Regions from separate parts of the Streptomyces sp. NPDC002602 genome, predicted to be linked through region 2. Evidence: riboswitches for the same ligand, from Rfam matches in the RefSeq annotation. Region 2 holds a riboswitch; the other holds the start of a gene.
The links. Region 2 has a riboswitch for glycine ahead of gcvP (aminomethyl-transferring glycine dehydrogenase). Riboswitches for the same ligand answer to the same signal wherever they lie in the genome.

Region 1 (3,399 bases), on a different contig from region 2:
GCGAGGCCGATCTGCGGCGGCAGGCCGCGGGCGAACTCCACGGCGGGGGCCACGGCGAAGTCCATGCCGGGGCCGACGCAGAACCGGAACTGGGCCTCGGAGCTGTAGACGGGGACGTACACCTGCCCGCCGATCGCCATCGTCGGGAGGGTCAGGTCGGCGGCGTCGGGCGCGCCACCGGCCGGGAGCGGCACCCAGAGCCGGCTGCGGCCGAGGACTTCCAGGATCCGCGCTCCCGCGTCCGTCGCTCCCAGCGCCGCCCCGAGCACCTGCTCCAGCTCGTTGTCGGGCCACCCGCCGCCGTGCATCCACGCCTCCGCTGCCATCGCCACCGTTGCCGTGCCGAGGTTAGTGGGTCGACGGGGATCCCCCTCGCCCGGGCCGGCGCGTCAGGCGCCGGGGATGGGCGCGGCGGCGAAGGTGATGCGGGTGATGCCCGAGGCGGCGGCGCGGTCCAGGAGGACCGCCGACGCGCAGCCGCGCGGGATGCTGCCCGACTCGGCGGCGCGCAGGAGCCGCTCGGCCGCGCCGCGGTGGCGGGAGAAGGCGTACGCCGACACCCGCCGGCCCCGCGCGTCCTGTCCGGCCAGGGCCTCCTGCGGGGTGGTGTCGAGGAGCAGCAGGTGCAGGGACCGGTTCCGGCGTCGGGCGAACCCGGCGAGCAGTCCCCTCACCCAGGTCTGGGTGCCGCAGTCGTGGACCACGACCGAGGCCCCGGAGCGCAGGGCCCGCCACAGGCCCCAGTAGTGCGCGACGCGGACCAGCGGCCGGTAGGCCGCGTAGGGCAACGCGCCGGGCATCCGCCGCTCCCAGCGTTCGCGGGTGTCCTGGGAGTCGATGCCGCCGGTCGCGGCCCGCTTGATCAGGGTGCTCTTGCCGCCGCCCGGCAGGCCGGACACCACGACGATGTCCCCGTCGGCGAAGTCGAGCCCGCGCGGTCCGTGCGCGCCCCCGCCGCGCAGGTCGCGCACGGCGGTGCCCCCGGCCAGGGCGGGTCGCTCCCGGGCGGCCCGCTGCGCCGGCACTCCCGCCACGGTCCCCGTCGTCGTCAGCACTCCGAATCTCCGCACCGCCACAGTGATCGCCTCCCCCGAATCGGGTCGCGAGGACCCTTGCCCAGTGAGTGTAAAGAGACGGTAATACGGCATGCCCGGTTCCGGTGGCCCACCCGGGCCCGGTCACGGTCACGCACGGTCTTTCGAGCCCGCACACCCGCCGCGGGCCGTCGCGTGCAATGATGTGCGCCATCTGGACACCAACTGCATACCGGCCGCTTGAATCCGCGCGGGAGAGTCCCGGCAGGCCGTGAGGCCGTGCCCGGGCGCCGAAGGAGCAAGTCCCTCCCTTGAATCTCTCAGGCCCCGTACCGCGTGGATGAGGCAGATCTGAAAAGCGAGCCGCGCCGCCGTCCCCGACGGCATCGGCGTGTGCTCCACCCAAGGTGCAAGTCGACGACGCGCCCCGTTCGCGCGGGAACTCTCGGCGAACCTCTCAGGTTCCGATGACAGATGGGGAGGATCGTCCTCGTCATGTCATGCCCTGGGACCCGGGAGCCACACCCATGAGCACTGCCCCCCGTCTGACCGCCCTCGACGCGCTGCACCGCTCGCTCGGTGCGACCATGACCGACTTCGCGGGCTGGGACATGCCGCTGCGTTACGCCAGTGAGCGCGACGAGCACAACGCCGTGCGCACCAAGGCCGGCCTCTTCGATCTCTCCCACATGGGCGAGATCACCCTGACCGGCCCCGAGGCCGTGAAGGTCCTCGACTACGCGCTGGTCGGCAACATCTCGACCGTCGGCGTCGGCCGCGCCCGCTACACGCACATCTGTCAGGAGGACGGCGGGATCCTGGACGACCTGATCGTCTACCGCCTGGGCGAGACCGAGTACATGGTCGTCGCCAACGCCTCCAACGCCCAGGTCGTCCTGGACGCGATCACCGAGCGGGCCGCCGGCTTCGACGCCGAGGTCCGTGACGACCGCGACGCCTACGCGCTGATCGCCGTGCAGGGCCCGGAGTCCCCCGGCATCCTGAAGTCGCTGACCGACGCCGACCTGGACGGCCTGAAGTACTACGCCGGCCTGCCGGGCACGGTCGCCGGGGTGCCCGCGCTGATCGCTCGGACGGGCTACACCGGCGAGGACGGCTTCGAGCTGTTCGTCTCCCCGGAGCACGCGGTGGAGCTGTGGCAGGCGCTGACCGGGGCGGGCGCGGGCGTCGGCCTGGTCCCGGCCGGTCTGTCCTGCCGCGACACCCTGCGCCTGGAGGCGGGCATGCCGCTGTACGGGCACGAGCTGACCACCTCCCTCACCCCGTTCGACGCGGGTCTGGGCCGGGTCGTGAAGTTCGAGAAGGAGGTGGACTTCGTCGGCCGCAAGGCGCTGGAGGCCGCCGCCGAGCGCGCCGCCGACAACCCGCCGCGCAAGCTGGTCGGCCTGATCGCCGAGGGTCGCCGCGTCCCGCGCGCCGGGTTCCCGGTCGTCGTGGACGGGCAGGTCGTCGGAGAGGTCACCTCGGGCGCCCCGTCGCCGACGCTGGGCAAGCCGATCGCGATGGCGTACGTGGACGCGGCGCACGCCGCGCCCGGCACCTCCGGTGTCGGCGTGGACATTCGCGGTACGCATGAGCCGTACGAGGTCGTGGCGCTGCCGTTCTACAAGCGGCAGAAGTAGTTCCGCCCCTTCCCAAGCGCGTCGTCGCCGTCCGGAGGTCCGTGCGGCGCCGTCTCGGCATTCAAGACCACCGGTTCACATCCACTCCCCCGCATCCAGGAGAATCAGGCCATGAGCAACCCCCAGCAGCTGCGTTTCAGCAAGGAGCACGAGTGGCTGACGGCCGCCGTGGACGGCGTTTCGACGGTCGGCATCACGGAGTTCGCGGCCAACGCGCTCGGTGACGTCGTCTACGCCCAGCTCCCCGAGGTCGGCGACACGGTGACCGCGGGCGAGACCTGTGGCGAGCTGGAGTCGACCAAGTCGGTCAGCGACCTGTACTCCCCCGTCACCGGTGAGGTCGTCGAGGCCAACCAGGACGTCGTGGACGACCCGTCGCTGGTGAACTCGGCTCCGTTCGAGGGTGGCTGGCTGTTCAAGGTGCGCGTCGCGGAGGAGCCGGGCGACCTGCTCAGCGCCGACGAGTACGCCGCGCTCACCCACTCCGACAACTGACACCTCAGGGGATCTTGATGTCCGCACTGAACACCCCGCTCCACGAGCTCGACCCGGACGTCGCCGCCGCCGTCGACGCCGAGCTCGTACGCCAGCAGTCGACCCTGGAAATGATCGCGTCGGAGAACTTCGCTCCGGTCGCCGTCATGGAGGCCCAGGGCTCGGTCCTGACCAACAAGTACGCCGAGGGCTACCCCGGCCGCCGCTACTACGGCGGCTGCGAGCAC
Region 2 (3,399 bases):
TGATCGCCCCCGGGCGGTTCTGGCCGGCCGGGAGCGACGTGCGGCACGCGGTGTACGGACCTGGGTGGGTACAGGGCAGCGGGGTCGGGCGGGTGACCGTACGGTTCGAGCGGCCGGGATCGCCGCCCGGACGTGTGCGCACCTTCAAGGTGGACGATCCGGAGCTGGAGTCGTCCGATCCGCTGCCGCTGGTCGGGGAGGACGGAGGGGGAGGGGCCGTTGAGCGGGGGCGCCCGCGTGGCGCCGGAGCCGCCTAGGGCGGTGACCGGAGGGTTCACCGCGACCCGGCAAAGCTCTCCGGCCACAGAACTAGGCCGTTTCTTTCGGATCGTGCCTGACCCGCGCCGCCCGGCACCGCACCTCGCCGCGTTGTCGAGGCACCCGAGGACGTCCGGTACTCGGGAGCCTCTCCGCCTTGCGATGCACGGCACCGGACGACGCGGGCCTGACCGGCACGATCCGAAAGAGACGGCCTAGCCCTCGCCCGCGAGCCGGCCGAAGTCGCGGGGCGTGTCCTTCGGCGGGGTCGGCGGGTGGTGGAACTCCGTCGGCAGGGTCACGTCCAGGCCGTAGTGGTGGTAGAGCTGCAGCTCCTGCTCGGGCGAGAGGTGGCGGCCGACGCCGAAGTCGGGCGCGTCCCTGATCAGGGATCGTTCGAAGGGGACCCGCAGGGTGTCCCCGACCACCTCGCTGGGCTCCAGGGGGACGAACGCGTCCCGGCTGAACAGGCCCGTCCGGACCGCGGCCCATTCCGGAACGCCCGTGGCATCGTCGAGGTAGACCTCGTCCACGGTGCCGATCCTGGCTCCGTGGAGGTCGAATGCCTTCCGGCCGATCAGGCTGCGCGGATCGATGTCGGTCTGCACGGTCCCTCCACATGGTCGCAACTCCTCCGTATTCACTACAGAAGTGCATATTCGGAGAGGGGGCCACTCGAGGGAGGGTTCGGAACCTCGCTGGTAGGCTGGGTGACGGCTGTCGACCCTGTGCGGGAGAGTCCTCCGAGTGAACGCGACGGAGGCGCCGAAGGAGCAAATCCTCCCCGGAATCTCTCAGGCATACGTACCGCACGTGGTGAGGCCACTCTGGAAAGCAGGGGCGGGTACCGGGTGATCTGTGCCGGTTCCCCTCCTCACCGACGGTGAAAGCCGGATCTCATGGGCGAACCCCAGGAGGCCCGGTGAAGCTCTCAGGTTGAGATGACAGAGGGGGAGGCCGTTCGGGTGCCCGCGCCGTGGTGCCCCTCGCAGGTCATACGACCAGGAGGCCTCCGTCATGACCGCCAACCGCATTCCGCTCTCCCAGCTGGAGCGAGGCATCCCCTTCGAGCAGCGCCACATCGGCCCGGATGCCGAGGCGCAGGCGAAGATGCTCGCCCACGTGGGCTACGGCTCCCTGGACGAACTGACCGCCGCAGCGGTGCCCGATGTGATCCGCAGCGCCGAGGCGCTGAACCTCCCCGAGGCGCGGACCGAGGCAGAGGTGCTCGCCGAGCTCCGCGAGCTCGCCGACCGCAACCAGGTCCTCTCGTCCATGATCGGTCTCGGCTACTACGGGACCTTCACCCCGCCGGTGATCCTGCGCAACGTCATGGAGAACCCGGCCTGGTACACGGCCTACACGCCCTACCAGCCGGAGATCTCGCAGGGCCGCCTGGAAGCGCTGCTGAACTTCCAGACCGTCGTCGCGGACCTGACCGGCCTGCCGACCTCCGGTGCCTCGCTGCTCGACGAGGGCACCGCGGCCGCCGAGGCCATGTCGCTGGCCCGCCGGGTCGGCAAGGTCAAGAACGGTGTCTTCCTGATCGACGCGGACGCGCTGCCGCAGACGATCGCCGTGATCGAGACCCGTGCCGAGCCGACGGGCGTCGAGGTCGTCGTCGCCGACCTGTCCGAGGGCATCCCCGCCGAGATCGCCGAGCGCGGCGTCTTCGGCGTACTGCTCCAGTACCCGGGTGCCTCCGGCGCCGTACGGGACATCAAGCCGGTCATCGACCAGGCGCACGAGCTCGGTGCCATCGTCACGGTCTCCGCCGACCTGCTCGCGCTGACCCTGCTCACCTCGCCGGGCGAGCTGGGCGCGGACATCGCCGTCGGCACCACCCAGCGCTTCGGCGTTCCGATGGGCTTCGGCGGACCGCACGCCGGCTACATGGCCGTCCAGGCCAAGCACGCCCGCTCGCTCCCCGGCCGCCTCGTCGGCGTCTCCGTGGACGCGGACGGCAACAAGGCGTACCGCCTCGCCCTCCAGACGCGCGAGCAGCACATCCGCCGCGAGAAGGCCACCAGCAACATCTGCACCGCGCAGGTGCTGCTCGCCGTCATGGCCGGCATGTACGCCGTCTACCACGGCCCGGACGGGCTGCGGACGATCGCCCGTCGGACCCACCGCTACGCGGGCGTGCTCGCCGCGGGTCTGGCGGCCGGCGGGGTCAAGGTCGTGCACGGCTCGTACTTCGACACCCTCACCGTCCGGGTACCGGGCCGTGCGGGCGAGGTCGTCGCCGCCGCCCGCGCGGGCGGGGTCAACCTGTACCGCGTCGACGCCGACCTGGTGTCGATCTCCTGTGACGAGACCACGCTGCGCGCCGACATCGAGGCCGTCTGGGCCGCCTTCGGCGTCACCGCCGACATCGAGGCGCTGGACGAGATCACCCCCGAGAGCCTGCCCGAGGGCCTGCTGCGCTCGGACGAGTACCTGGCCCACCCGGTCTTCCACCAGCACCGCTCCGAGACCGCGATGCTGCGCTACCTGCGCAGGCTCTCGGACAAGGACTACGCGCTGGACCGCGGCATGATCCCGCTGGGCTCCTGCACGATGAAGCTCAACGCGACCACCGAGATGGAGCCGGTCACCTGGCCCGAGTTCGGGCAGCTGCACCCCTTCGCGCCGGTCGAGCAGGCCGAGGGGTACCTCACGCTCATCAACGAGCTGGAGGAACGTCTCTGCGAGGTCACCGGCTACGACAAGGTGTCGATCCAGCCGAACGCCGGTTCCCAGGGTGAGCTCGCCGGTCTGCTGGCCGTCCGCGCGTACCACCGGGCGAACGGCGACGAGCAGCGCACCATCTGTCTCATCCCGTCCTCCGCGCACGGCACGAACGCCGCCAGCGCCGTGATGGCCGGCATGAAGGTCGTCGTCGTCAAGACCGCCGACGACGGCGAGGTGGACGCGGACGACCTGCGCGCCAAGATCGAGCAGTACCGCGACGAGCTCGCCGTGCTGATGATCACCTACCCGTCCACGCACGGTGTGTTCGAGGAGCACGTCGCGGACATCTGCGCCCAGGTGCACGACGCCGGCGGCCAGGTCTACGTGGACGGCGCCAACCTCAACGCCCTGGTCGGTCTGGCAAAGCCGGGTCACTTCGGCGGCGACGTCTCGCACCTGAACCTGCAC

Region 1: linked by a shared signal. The riboswitch ahead of gcvT (glycine cleavage system aminomethyltransferase GcvT) and the one ahead of gcvP (aminomethyl-transferring glycine dehydrogenase) in region 2 are both predicted to bind glycine.

Annotation. Positions count from the first base shown of each region.
Region 1 covers NZ_JBIAQX010000007.1:253,639-257,037, forward strand. The annotation lists gene ACFYW3_RS21265 (enhanced serine sensitivity protein SseB) at 1-326, opposite strand, end outside; gene ACFYW3_RS21270 (AAA family ATPase) at 390-1,055, opposite strand; glycine riboswitch at 1,276-1,379, shown strand; gene gcvT (glycine cleavage system aminomethyltransferase GcvT) at 1,562-2,677, shown strand; gene gcvH (glycine cleavage system protein GcvH) at 2,789-3,172, shown strand; gene glyA (serine hydroxymethyltransferase) at 3,190-3,399, shown strand, end outside.
Region 2 covers NZ_JBIAQX010000004.1:647,701-651,099, reverse strand. The annotation lists gene ACFYW3_RS16055 (DNA polymerase IV) at 1-257, shown strand, start outside; gene ACFYW3_RS16050 (PRC-barrel domain-containing protein) at 474-866, opposite strand; glycine riboswitch at 980-1,078, shown strand; gene gcvP (aminomethyl-transferring glycine dehydrogenase) at 1,276-3,399, shown strand, end outside.